3 regions of the Enterococcus sp. 2201sp1_2201st1_C11_2201SCRN_220225 genome follow, and region 1 is predicted to be linked to each of the others. Evidence: predicted binding sites of a transcription regulator. Region 1 holds the regulator's gene; each other region holds the start of a gene.
The links. Region 1 encodes CtsR, which represses protease genes until heat stress. Its sites were predicted from a motif close to TTGGTCAAAAAAGGTCAAANA; they were not measured.
Positions count from the first base shown of each region.

Region 2: the regulator CtsR is predicted to act here: its motif matches at 2,636-2,656, upstream of clpP (ATP-dependent Clp endopeptidase proteolytic subunit ClpP).
Region 3: the regulator CtsR is predicted to act here: its motif matches at 2,404-2,424, upstream of clpB (ATP-dependent chaperone ClpB).

Region 1 covers NZ_JBCOJC010000019.1:31,586-36,334, reverse strand. The annotation lists gene AB5754_RS06890 (hypothetical protein) at 1-702, opposite strand, end outside; gene AB5754_RS06885 (class A sortase) at 982-1,695, shown strand; gene AB5754_RS06880 (CtsR family transcriptional regulator) at 1,952-2,419, shown strand; gene AB5754_RS06875 (ATP-dependent Clp protease ATP-binding subunit) at 2,425-4,749, shown strand, end outside.
Region 2 covers NZ_JBCOJC010000002.1:62,275-67,023, forward strand. The annotation lists gene AB5754_RS01225 (DUF3324 domain-containing protein) at 1-100, opposite strand, end outside; gene AB5754_RS01230 (DUF916 domain-containing protein) at 335-1,282, shown strand; gene AB5754_RS01235 (hypothetical protein) at 1,310-2,131, opposite strand; gene AB5754_RS01240 (hypothetical protein) at 2,202-2,450, opposite strand; gene clpP (ATP-dependent Clp endopeptidase proteolytic subunit ClpP) at 2,795-3,391, shown strand; gene AB5754_RS01250 (gamma carbonic anhydrase family protein) at 3,452-3,940, opposite strand; gene AB5754_RS01255 (MFS transporter) at 3,943-4,749, opposite strand, start outside.
Region 3 covers NZ_JBCOJC010000001.1:104,751-109,499, forward strand. The annotation lists gene AB5754_RS00500 (YjdF family protein) at 189-608, shown strand; gene AB5754_RS00505 (DUF1294 domain-containing protein) at 877-1,152, shown strand; gene AB5754_RS00510 (YbhN family protein) at 1,192-2,238, shown strand; gene clpB (ATP-dependent chaperone ClpB) at 2,511-4,749, shown strand, end outside.

The DNA.
Region 1 (4,749 bases):
TAAATATGCTACTAACAGTTCCTCATCCCGTAACAAAGTAGTTTTTCTGAGGCCGGCATCTTCCACTAAGTAAATGGGAATTTTCAGCAAGTTGTTTTCATTGGTGGCAGTTTCGAAACAAAAGAGAATCCCCTCTTGAAAAATGCCTTTCATTTCTTGTAAAAGTTGGACTTTTAATTTATCTACTGGTGTAGATTTACGGAAAAAGGATTTTTTATCATTGATTCTTTCTAAGACCAAATGGGTTAATTTATCTGCTAATATTCGATAGTATTCATCTAAATAGCGATAATACACTCGGGACAAGTCGTCTTGCAGGTCAAAGTAGACGAAATTGTTTTGGAGTTTGTAAAAGAATGGCGAATGAAGCTGAGTTTTCATATGGCCGAAATACAGTAATTCGGAAATCTCCATGGGAGTCAATTCTTTTAGCATGGCGGGATCGGTAAAATCAATCCATTTTACGGTTTCTGTAATTCGGTGACGGGACAAAGCTTCAAAATATTGCTTTACGGCTTCTTCTCCTTTTAGGATTTTCATACCGGTGTGGGATTCGTATTCGCCGTAGTCGCTGGAAGGGTCCAAGAGCAGGAGATTTTTCGGCTGATGAACAATTCCTTGGTAAAAGGAAGTTGGCGTGATCCCCCGGGATAGCACGGCGTTACTTGTTGTATCAATATGTACATAGACCATTTTTGCCATCCCGCTAAACCTCCCATTTTCTCATAGTACCATCATACAATAAACCAGACCTTGAAGGTGTTTCTTTTCCTTTAAAATTGTATTACAGGAAATGCTTGATATTGCAACATTTGCTCTTAATTTATGAAATAAATTGAAATTTTCAAGTTATTGTAGCAACGTTTTTCACTTTTTACAAGTCTCATCTTAATAAAAGAATAAGGAAAGAGAAACTATTTTTTGACTCTTTTTCAAATATGGTAAACTATAGCTACCAATTGGTAAAATGGGGGCATAAAAATGAAGAAAAAAAGACGATTACGAGACCATTTATTCAACTTATTTTTGCTACTTCTACTAATTGTAGGATTGGCTTTAGTCTTCAATAATAAGATCAAAACCTTGATCATGAAACACAATACAGAAAGTTATGCCGTAGCTACGGTGACGCCAGAAGAAATTAAGGCCAATGAACAACAAGAGGCTTCCTTTGATTTTGAAGCGGTGGAAAGTGCCAGCGCTCAAGCGGTTTTCCAAACTTTATTAAGTAAAGAAAAGTTACCGTTAGTAGGTGGCGTGGCTTTGCCTCAAGTGAAAATCAACTTACCAATTTTTAAAGGCCTTTCCAATGAAGCTTTGTTGTGGGGGGCAGGGACCATGTGGCCGGACCAAAAGATGGGTGAAAAAAATTACTCATTAGCTAGTCATCGAGGTGCTGACCCAGGTTATCTTTTTGAAGCTTTAGACCAGACGAAAGTCGGTGACCCTATTTATTTGACGGATTTGACGAATATTTATGTCTATACTGCAACGTTAAATATTACCGTAGCTCCAACCGAGACCCAGTACATTGAGCCTGTGGCAGATAAAAAACTGGTGACTTTGATTACTTGTAACGATGACTACGGCACCAAGCGGGTAGTGGTTCAAGGAGAACTGAGTGGGGTTCATCCTGTTGCTGAAGCGAGCGACGGAGAAATCGCTGCTTTTAATCTGGAAAATAAGACTTATTAGTCTGATCATCGCAGTTTCACCATACGAAACAGCCACTAATTTCCCTGCCCACTCCTGCCCACTTATTAGTAGGAGAGGAAAGTTAGCGGCTGTTTCATTTTTTTCAGGTAATTCTGTATAGAAATTATCGGTACCGAGCTTTTGTCGGTCATTAAATTGGTTTCTTACAGAAAGTTTTAGGATAGGCCCTCCTTCTTTCCCTATTCGGAAACTTTCGGTATAATTAAGGTCAGTATTAGTCAAGGGAGGGCTGGCCGTGAGTAATCATAATACTTCTGATATTATAGAAGCATACTTAAAGAAAATATTGGAAGACAGTGAGATAATTGAGATTAGAAGAACGGAAATGGCTGAGCAATTTCAATGCGTCCCTTCGCAAATCAATTATGTCATTAACACTCGCTTTACCATTCAGCGGGGCTATGTAGTGGAAAGTAAGCGTGGCGGCGGTGGTTATATTCGGATAGAGAAAATCAAAGTTTCCGATAAACATCGCTTTTTAGAACAAGTAGACGAGCTTTTTGGCGATCATCTGTCCGAAAAAGATGCGTTGAGTATCGTGCAAAAGCTTTATGAAGAACAAATTGTAACCAAACAAGAAGGCAATCTGTTATTGGCAACTTTAGCTAAGAGTACCTTACGAGAATTTGCTGCTGAAGATCAGATTCGGGCAACACTCTTACATGCGATTTTGGAACGCCTCAGTTATGAAGATAGGAAGTGACAGCCATGAATGAATTATTTACAGAACGGGCCAAAGCGGTCTTGGCCATCGCCCAAGAAGAAGCCAAAACTTTTAAACATCAAGCCGTGGGTTCAGAGCACTTGCTACTGGCTTTAGTGATCGAACAAAATGGGATTGCCGGCAAAACATTGCGGGAAATGAATGTCTCCGAAAATGAAGTTCGAGAAGAAATTGAAAATCTTACCGGTTATGGCATGATTAAAAGCTATCCCGCGGGAGTTTATTTGCCTTATTCTCCTCGGGCTAAAAAAATCTTTGCTTATGCGGGGGATGAAGCCAAACGCTTGAATGCTCCGCAAATCGGCACGGAACATCTTTTGCTCGGTTTATTGCGAGATGATGAAATTCTCGCTTCTCGGATTATGACCAATTTAGGCTTGAGTCTTGCCAAAATGCGCCAATTGGTAAAGAAAAAAATGGGCGTTAACGAACAAAAAGCAGCCGGCTTAGGTCGCCGCCGTCAAGGGCAACAAGCACCGAAATCCGGTGTGCAACAAGGCACCCCAACTTTAGACAACTTAGCTCGAGACTTGACCAAACTAGCCCGGGAAAACCGTCTGGATCCCGTGGTAGGCCGTAGTAAAGAAGTCAAACGCTTGATTCAAATTCTCAGCCGTCGCACCAAAAATAACCCAGTCTTAGTGGGGGAACCCGGTGTGGGAAAAACCGCTATTGCGGAAGGATTAGCGCAACGAATCATTAAAGGGGAAGTCCCAGAAGACATGTTGGATAAACGCTTAATGATGTTAGATATGGGCGCTTTAGTGGCAGGAACTAAATATCGTGGGGAATTTGAAGACCGCATGAAAAAAGTCATCGATGAAATTTATCACGATGGCCAAGTGATTCTCTTCATTGACGAACTCCATACATTGATTGGTGCTGGGGGAGCAGAAGGGGCAATCGATGCTTCCAATATTTTAAAACCCGCCTTAGCTCGCGGAGAGTTGCAAACCATTGGGGCAACTACCTTAGATGAATACCAAAAATACATTGAAAAGGATTCTGCTTTGGAACGTCGCTTTGCCAGAGTGCAAGTGGACGAACCGACACCAGAAGAAGCCTTGGAAATTTTATATGGCTTGCGTTCTCGTTATGAAGAACATCACGGGGTGGAAATTTCCGATGATGCGCTAAAATCTGCAGTCCAGCTTTCTGTCCGCTATATTAATTCCCGTCAATTGCCGGATAAAGCTATCGACTTAATGGATGAATCGGCAGCTAAAGTGCGCTTGGATAAAGCCGACGAGCCCTCTGAAATAGCAGAATTAAGAGAGTCCATCACCAATTTGATGCATGAAAAAGAAACCGCCATTCAAGACCAAGATTTTGAAATGGCTGCACGCCTACGCCAAAAAGAAAAGAAACTCAGCCAACAATTGGCGGAACTTTCCTTTACTGAAGCAAAAGAAGCCACTGGATTTTCTGATCGAGTCACCGCGGAAGACGTGGCTACCGTGGTTTCCCAATGGACGGGTGTCCCTTTGCAACAAATGGAGAAAAAAGAAAGTGAACGCTTGTTGGAATTAGAAAATATCCTACATCAACGGGTAGTAGGCCAAGACGAAGCGGTGCAAGCCGTGGCACGGGCCATTCGTCGTGCGCGCAGTGGTTTAAAAGACCCAGATCGGCCGATTGGTTCCTTTATGTTTTTAGGGCCGACTGGTGTGGGGAAAACAGAACTGGCAAAAACATTGGCTGAGGCGATGTTTGGCTCTGAAGACTCCTTAGTGCGAGTCGATATGTCCGAGTTTATGGAAAAATACAGCACTAGTCGTTTAATCGGTTCTCCTCCAGGTTATGTCGGTTATGATGAAGGTGGGCAATTAACGGAGAAAATCCGTTCCAAGCCTTATTCGGTGATTTTATTGGACGAAGTGGAAAAAGCCCATCCGGATGTCTTTAATATCTTATTGCAAGTTTTAGATGACGGCTATTTGACTGATTCCAAAGGTCGTAAAGTTGATTTCCGCAATACGATTTTGATTATGACTTCTAATATTGGGGCGACCCAAATTCGAGAAGAAAAAAATGTCGGCTTCAATGCCACAGACATTACCCAAGATCACAAGAAGATGCAAAAACGGATTTTGGAAGAGTTGAAAAAAGCCTTCCGTCCTGAATTCTTAAACCGGATTGACGAAACGGTGGTCTTCCGTTCCTTAGATGAAGGGGAAATTCATCAAATCGTCAAAATCATGAGCAAAGCCATCATTAAACGTCTCGCGGAACAAGATATTCAATTGAAGATTACGCCTGCTGCCATTGACGTAATTGGCAAAGCCGGCTTCGATCCAGAATATGGAGCC
Region 2 (4,749 bases), on a different contig from region 1:
TAATTCCCATTTTATTTTCTGTTGCCCAAACTGATGGACTAACTAATATGCTCCACAACAGAGCAACTATTACAAAGCCGTGTTTGTATAATTTAGTCACTACATCACCTCTGAAATATCATTATAGTAATTTAATTCTTTTTTGCAATTAATAAGACTTCTCTTTTTTAAATTTCTTACAATTTTGTTACGATGGGCTTTGATGCATTGCATTCTGTCATTTTTTAACAAAATAATCTAATTTTTTGAAATGTTGTTAAATAAATGATTTTTTTGTATAGTTATCCATAAGCTTGTTATACTTATGATAATTTCGTAGACAGGAGGTGTCTTTTTGGATCACCAGAAGCGTTCTTTGCTGGTCATATTATTCATTTTTTTTCTAAGCTATGCACCGGTTCAAGCTCAGGCTACTGGAGCAGGTTATGGTGTGACACCACTCTTGCCAGAAAATCAATTAGATGAAGCTACTTACTTTAATCTCTTGGTTGCCCCGGGTGATACGCAACGACTTAGTATCCAACTGACCAACCAGGAAAATCAGCCCAAAATTCTGCACATCGCTCCGACTACTGCCACAACTTCAAATATCGGAGCCATTCAATACACCACGACAAAACCCGAGCTCCTAAAAGGCCCAGTACTCAGTGAACTCCTATCTGCTCCTAAAACAGTTACTTTACAAAGCCAAGAAACTAAAATAATTGATTTTACTTTGACCATGCCCCAAGAATCTTTCCAAGGAATTCTCTTAGGTTCTTTTTTGATTCAAGAAGTCGGGCAAAATTCGAATGCAAATGGTATAGCCAATCAGTTTGCCTATGAAATCGGGCTAATGATTCGAGAATCAAAAAAATTACCATCGATGAAAATAAGCTTTCACAAACTGCAATTAAATAACAACGATCTAACTATTCAGTTCAAAAACCAAAGTGGTCGCTTAGTTTCAGGAACCTTAAAAGCAAAGCTAGTTGGAAAAAAACAAAGTTTCTCAAAAGAACTCCAAATTGCTCCTAATACTGCTTCTCAAATCATTTTTCCCTTTGAAAAACTTCCCACTGGTGCTACTAGCGTAAAATTGACGTTTACAACAGATAAGGGCGAGAAATTTGATTATCAACAGGGAATCTACTTATACAGTCAAGAAGGCAAACTTCAGTTAACAAAATTATCAATCTCCTGGCAGTGGCTGATTACTGGTGGTATTTTCTTAGCAGTATGCCTTTTGGCTATCACAATTTTATTTTTCAAGAAACACAAAAAATCAGGAAAATCCCAGTAAAGGATTTTCCTGATTTTAAATAATTTACTACTCCACCGATACCGCCATTTCCAAAGCGGGCAGTGGGTCTTCGTGGCTTACGGCATACACCACTTTCTCTTCTTGCCATATCACCGTTGTCGCCTGATAGCCGGCAGCAGATAGGTCAATGGTAATCTGTCCGACCGATTTGGGTACGGGTAAAAAGGCTTCTTCTAGGTAATTGACCACTTCTTTAGCAGTGGTCACAGGTTCTTGTCCGAGGACATTTGAAGCTCTGACTACTAGAGACCAATTGCCTTCTTTCCAATTTAAATAAGTTGAGCCGGCACCGCTTTGTTGATACCCCTCGATATTGTGACTTAAATCTACTTTTTGGCCACCATCATCGTATTGATAATTGACAGCTTCTTTGGCTTTGGCTGCCGTATCATAGGTGGTTTTCTTAAAGCTAGCAAAAGGTGTTTGTTGATTCAAAGCATTGTGATTCATCACCAACGCTTCAGTCATATTATAGTAGAGAACGGATAATTCTTTTTTGTCCCCCACTGCGGCAATGTTTAAAAATAAGCTCTCATCTCGAGGAAGTTTTTGAGGCATTTTCACCTTGGGATAAGCTTCAGTCAATTCGCTAAAGGCATCTGCCTCTTCACTGGAACTAGTTTGACTTTCTGCTGTGCTACTTTCTTCACTGCTAGATTTTGTGCTATTCGTTTTTGAACTGCTTGTGGCTGGATTACTTGATGAATTGCTTTTTGTTTCACTGGTGCTTGGGCTGACTTCAGCTGAGCTGTTTTCACTGGGTTCTTGCTTGCTACCACAAGCAGCCAGCAGGACCAACAGGGCTGATAAAATAACCAACTTTTTCATCTCTTCGCCTCCAATTTATTATGTCAAGGGTAGCCTTTATTTATAAAAAAGACAAATAGAAAGCGCTAAATCACAACATTTCGCTAAGCCAATTTTTCAAACTGGTGAAGGCCTCCACTAGAAAGCGCCAGACTTGTTGAAGAAATTCCCCAGCGCCGCCTTCAAAAATTAGCCAATGGCCCCAATTTAGCAAGTCCTCTTTAAAGACCCAAATCAAGAAAATGGCAAAAACCACTCCAATGATGCGCCATAAAACCGAACCGACTTTTATAATAGCCAGAATAATTGCGATAATAATCAAAATTGCTAGTAATTCCATGATATTCCCTCCTTATTAGGAGTTTATCATCTCACAATCCACGCCACAAAACATGAGACTTGAGACTGAAAAATATAGGAAAAGATTATAAAGCTACTATATTAATCGTTTTAAAATAGCTCTTTGAAGTGCTAGGAGAGCTTTCGTGAGCCTGTACCTCATTTTTTCAATTTCTCCGTCCTTTTCCTTTGACCAATTTTGACCAAGGGTGTATACTTCTTTTTAGCAGGATAAGCTGAACTGTGCTAAACTATTTGTAAATGGAAATAGTCGGCGTCAAAAAAGCTCGTAAACGCCTTTTTGACACCAGTTTCAGCACTTTACTTTTAAGGAGGAAACAACCTATGAATTTAATCCCTACAGTTATCGAACAATCATCTCGGGGTGAAAGAGCCTATGATATCTACTCTCGTCTATTGAAAGACCGCATCATCATGTTAAGCGGCCAAGTAACCGACGATTTGGCTAACTCAATTATCGCCCAATTGCTTTTCTTGGATGCCCAAGATTCTGAAAAAGACATCTACATCTACATCAACTCTCCTGGTGGTAGCGTAACTGCCGGCATGGCAATTTACGACACCATGAACTTTGTCAAAGCTGACGTGGTAACCATCGTTATGGGGATGGCCGCATCTATGGGTTCATTCTTATTAACAGCTGGCACTAAGGGCAAACGTTTTGCTTTGCCTAACGCTGAAATTATGATTCACCAACCACTTGGGGGCGCTCAAGGACAAGCGACTGAAATTGAAATTGCTGCTAAACACATCTTGAAGACTCGGGCTCATTTAAATGACATCTTGGCTGAACGCACTGGCCAACCTTTAGAAGTCATTGAAAAAGATACCGATCGGGACAACTACATGACAGCCCAAGAAGCCAAAGACTACGGTTTGATTGACGAAATCATGGTTTCTTCTAAAAGCTTGGATAAATAAAATCTGATGAACGTAAAAACCTCTCAATTACTTGTTTCTTCAAGTAACTGAGAGGTTTTTTTACTCTTGAATCCGGGGAAATGCTCCTCCAGCGTGTAATTCGCCCATTTCCACATAATGCTGGATATTGGCTTTGTTTTTGGCAATTTCTTCTGGGGTTAAAGGTCGAATGACTTTGGCTGGTCGTCCAAAAGCTAAGACATTGGGTGGAATCACTTGGCCTTGCGTCACCAAAGAACCAGCTCCCAGTAAACTATTTTCCCCAATCACAGCATGGTTTAACACAATGGAACTCATGCCAATCAACGCGCCTTTTTTAATGGTGCAACCGTGAAGCATACATTGATGGCCCACGGTAACCTCTTCTTCAATTTTTGTAGGAGCGTCGTGATCCACATGAATAATCGTGCCGTCTTGAATATTGGTGCGATCTCCAATCAAGATAGTATTGGCATCCCCGCGAATCACAGCGCCATACCAAATACTAACCGCTTCTCCTAAAGTCACATTGCCCATTACCCGAGCATTTTCAGCAATAAAACGAACCATGATTACTCCTCCTTTGTTTTAGCCAAGCGCTGCTGTAACTCTAAATCGTAATTACGAGCGGCGGGCAGTAAGAATGTAGTAATTCCACAAAGAATCGTTCCCAGACCCGCAATCAAAAAGAGTTTTTCCACGCCAAAGCGATCGGCTAACGGCCCCGCAAAAATCAAGCCTACAGGTCCTGTGATACTCATTAAGGAATTCAAAACCCCTAATACCCGTCCTAAGTAACGAGGTTCATAACTCTGTTGGATCATCGCCATGAGTAACGTATTGAAAAACGGCGTAGCAAGTCCTGCCACGGTGTTCAGCACCACAAACCAAAAGAAGCCTCGTTGATTTCCCGGCAAAAGACCACTCAGGGCAAAGGCTGATCCAATTACGAAAAAGGAACTCAAAACTGGGGTCATGCGATTTTTCCATTTGCCAAAAACCCCAATGACCACACCACCTAAGAGCATCCCCACGGAATAAACTACCTCAATTAACCCTGCCTGCCCCACAGTTCCTTGAAAATATTCCAAAGTCATCAAAGGATACATGCTCACCGCCGGCATGAAAATCAAAGTAAAAGCGGCTCCTATTAAGGTGATGTACCAAATCCCTTTATTTTTAATCAAAAGAGCAAAGCCTTGCTTCGTATCCGTAAGCAGGTGAACTTGTTCCCCTAAGGCTTGGGTTTTAGGAATCCGTACCAACAATAGCAAACTAATGCCTAAAATAGCCCCCACCACATCTAGTAAAATCAAAAAATTCATGGGTACAAAGGCAAAGAGAAAAGCCCCTAGAGCCGGTGCAATAATCATATTGGC
Region 3 (4,749 bases), on a different contig from region 1:
TCTAGTGTTTATGATGATAGCGAGTTGTTAATTTTGCGATTGTACACTTTCATGAGCGAATTTGTGATAAAATCATATACAGAAGATAAAAACACGTCCCGGTAGGTAGTCCGGGAGCGACAGTAGTCGTCAGTAACCTGCCTCCTTGGTTGTCCCTTCTTCTGATTCAAAACAAAGGAGGGATTGCCGTGGAGAAAATAAGTGCAACATTGACGGTGTTGTTCGAAAACCCATTTTGGGCTGGTATTTTTGAGAGAAGGTATGATGACAAGATTGAGGTGGCCAAAGTAACCTTTGGGAAAGAACCAAAAGATTATGAGGTTTACGACTTTATTTTGACCCAATACCATCACTTGAAATTCAGCTTAGCAATTGAAGATGAAGTGGTTAGTGATAGAAAAATCAATCCCAAACGTTTACAGAAATTGGCTAAGAAGCAAGCCTCTGAGGTTGGTATTGGTACGAAAGCTCAACAAGCGCTGAAACTTCAACAGGAAGAGCGAAAATTGAAACGCAAAAAAAGCAGTCGTGAACAACGAGAAGCTGAAAAGCAGAAACGATTTGAACTCCGACAAAAGAAACGTCGTGAGAAACATAGAGGGCATTGATTTGCTCTCTGTGTTTTTTTGTCCCCTAAATCTATGAAAGGAAACTACGAATGGAAATAGTTAACCGACTATTCAAATCTAGAGACAAATCAATGAATCAAACCATCAATAGGTGTCGGGTCTACAATTCTTATTAGAGATTCTTTTCCTTGCAAAACAGGCGCGACTTATTTTTGACTTTTTTCGGGACTTTTATTGAAACTTTTTCTTAATACTTTACGGACTGCAGGCCTTAAGGTATCCTTAAAAGATGAATGGAGGAAACGCCATGTTTGATTTTTTAAAGAATCATTTAATCCAGGTGTACCTTGTTTTGGCCAATGTCAGTTTGTTTGCACTAATGGGATTGGACAAGCTAAAAGCAAAGATGAATAGTTGGCGCATATCAGAAAAAACGTTGCTAATTTTAGGTCTAGCCGGTGGGGGAATCGGTGGCTTGTTGGGTCAGAGAATTTTTCATCATAAAACTCAAAAATATTATTTTACTCTATGTTTTTTGATTGGAATTGGGATAGCTTTGTTTCTATTGTTTTATTTACGTTAGGAAAGTCAAGGCGATTGCTTTGATGGTGGGAGTATTGGGATGAAAAAAAATTCAAAGCATAAGCTAATCTTGAATATTGGCCTAATTTTGGTGATTTTCGGGATTTTAATTTATTTATTGAAAAACAATTTGAAAGATATTATTTGGCAATTAATTGAAACGCCTCCTTTGATTTTATTAGGCGTCATTCTTTTAGGGACACTGTATATTGTGGTGGAAGGTGAAAATATTCGCTTAATGGCCACATCTTTTGTAAAGGAAATCACGGTTTTTGACGGTGCTATGGCCATGTGCTATTCTGCTTTTTACCGCTTGATTACCTTTGGGGCAGGTACAATGATTTCTGAGGTGAATTTTTACCATAAAAAAGGCTTGCGAATCTCTCAAGGTGTGGGCGTTACGGCATTACACTTGGTGATGTACAAGGTGGCTCTTTTGACATGGGCTTTTATCAGTCTTTTGTTTCAGCTTTTCTTTTCTTCAACTGTCCCTCATTTAATTGGCTTGATTTTATACGGAATTGTGGCGACTCTAGGCGTTATTGTAGTGCTCCTAGCTTTAACCTTAAGCTTGCGAGTGCAAGTCTGGTTTGTGAAACTATCTCACCGTTTTTTGCGTTCCCGCAAATTAAGAGATGGAGTGGACCGGATTAATTTGCAAGTCTATTCCTTACGAGAAGCAATGGATAGTATTTTAAAGGAACGGCCGCTGATTTTTCGCATTTACTTGGTGAATCTTTTTAAATTAGTCTTTTGGTTCACCATTCCTTATTTGGTTTTGGTGCAAAATCATCCAGAGCTCAATTTTTTCCAGTGTTTTGGTTTGATCTGTTTTTCTGTGATTTTGGCAGGCTCTATTCCTACTCCAGCGGGAATTGGTTCCTTTGAATTTGTTTTTTTGTTATTATTCCGTCCTTTGGTGGGAACCGTAGATGCGGTAAGTGCGATGTTGCTTTATCGTTTTGCCAGTTATATGTGGCCTTTTATCATTGGCTTGGTGTATTTTTTATTTGATAAACAGCAGACGATTCAGACCGAAATCAAAGAAATTAAATCGGAAAATAATGAATCGAGTGAGAAAGGTTGATTGTGCCTTATTTCATTTTCCTAAGTGAATAATTTCCCTGATATTGTGGGCAAAAAACGGAAACTTCTTGTGAAAGACCAAGGAATTTCCGTTTTTTTTTGTTGCATTTTGCACAGAGAATGAATCGTTTCGTTCTGCTATTTTTTTGCAAAAAACAGATGCAAATGTTTGACCAATTTTGACTAAAGGCGTAAAATAATCATTGGGGATAAAAAAGTTAATCATACAGCTATTTTCCCAGTGAATTTGTAAATAAAGGAGACGATGCGTCGATGAATATTGAGAAAATGACAACCACCTTACAAGAGGCGATTGCCGAAGCTCAGCAAATCGCAATTACCCGTCACCATCAGGAAATTGACATTCTACATCTTTGGAAAATTTTTATGCAGCCTAATCATTTTGGTCGTAATTTTTACCAAGATGCTGGTTTAGATGTGGAAGCCTTTGAACACCAAATTGATCAAGGACTGGATGAGTATCCGGCAATTGAAGGATCAAATGTAAACTATGGCCAGTCCATGAGTCAAAATTTGTATCACTTATTACAAGAAGCCGACACCATTCGCCAAGAATTTCAAGATGAATTCTTGTCAACGGAAGTGGTGATTCTGGCATTAATGAAATTGAAAAACTATTCTTTAACCAAGTACTTGCTTAAAAATGGGTTAAATGAAAAAGAAATCCGCAAAAATATCGTGGAGATGCGAGGAGGAGAGCGTGTGACCTCACAAAATCAAGAGGAACAATACAAAGCCCTAGAAAAATATGGGGTCGATTTAGTGCAACAAGTTAAAAATGGCAAAATGGATCCGATTATCGGGCGAGATGAAGAAATTCGAGATGTCATTCGGATTTTATCACGAAAAACCAAGAACAATCCGGTATTAATCGGTGAACCCGGTGTAGGGAAAACCGCCATTGTAGAAGGATTAGCCCAACGAATTGTGCGAAAAGATGTGCCAGAAAATCTCAAGGATAAGACGATTTTCTCTTTGGATATGGGCGCTTTAATCGCTGGTGCGAAATTTAGAGGGGAATTTGAAGAACGGCTAAAGGGCGTATTACAAGAAGTCAAAAAAGCCGATGGTCAAATTATTCTCTTTATTGATGAAATTCACAATATCGTCGGCGCCGGCAAAACAGAAGGATCTATGGATGCGGGCAATTTATTAAAACCAATGCTCGCTCGGGGTGAACTTCATACAATCGGGGCTACCACTTTAGATGAATACCGGCAATATATGGAAAAAGACAAAGCCTTAGAACGGCGCTTCCAAAAAGTTTTGGTGAAAGAACCAACTGTGGAAGATACGATTTCCATTTTGCGGGGCTTAAAAGAGCGTTTTGAAATTCACCATGGCGTTAATATTCACGACAATGCCTTGGTAGCGGCAGCGACTTTATCGGATCGTTACATTACCGATCGTTTCTTGCCGGATAAAGCCATTGACTTAATCGATGAAGCTTCAGCCACGATACGAGTGGAAATGAATTCCATGCCTACCGAGTTAGACCAAGTGACTCGTCGTTTGATGCAGTTGGAAATTGAGGAAGCTGCTTTGAAAAAAGAAAGTGACGATGCTTCGAAAAAACGTTTGGCTAGTTTACAAGAAGAGTTGGCGGATCTTAGAGAAGAAGCCAATGCATTGAAGATGCAGTGGGAAACAGAAAAAGAAGAAGTCAACAGTTTGTCTACGAAGCGGGCGGAAATCGACAAAGCACGTCATGAACTAGAAGATGCCGAAAACAACTACGATTTGGAACGGGCCGCGGTTTTACGTCATGGGACAATTCCCCAATTGGAAAAGGAATTGCAAGAGTTGGAAGCAAAAGCGAAAAACGACGATTTGAAAATGGTGCAAGAGTCTGTCACGGAAAATGAAATTGCTCAGGTCGTAGGACGCTTGACGGGAATTCCAGTCACCAAATTGGTAGAAGGTGAACGGGAAAAATTAATGCAATTAAATACTACCCTTCACCAACGGGTTATCGGCCAAGATGAAGCGGTGGATGCGGTCAGTGACGCGGTAATTCGGGCGCGAGCTGGCTTACAAGATCCCAATCGACCACTAGGGTCTTTCTTATTCCTAGGTCCGACTGGTGTGGGGAAAACCGAATTGGCGAAAGCTTTGGCGGAAAATCTTTTTGACTCAGAAGACCATATGGTGCGTATTGACATGAGTGAGTATATGGAAAAACATTCCGTCAGCCGTCTCGTTGGAGCACCTCCTGGCTATGTGGGATATGAAGAAGGAGGTCAGCTGACCGAAGCGGTTCGCCGAAATCCTTATACGATTATTCTGTTAGATGAAATCGAAAAAGCTCATCCCGATGTCTTTAACATCTTGTTGCAAGTCTTAGACGATGGACGCTTAACGGATTCCAAAGGTCGGGTGGTTGACTTTAAGAATACAGTTTTGATTATGACTTCTAATATTGGTTCCCAACTGTTGTTAGAAGGTGTGACCGCTGATGGTAAGATTCCGGAAGCAGTAGCAGAACAAGTGA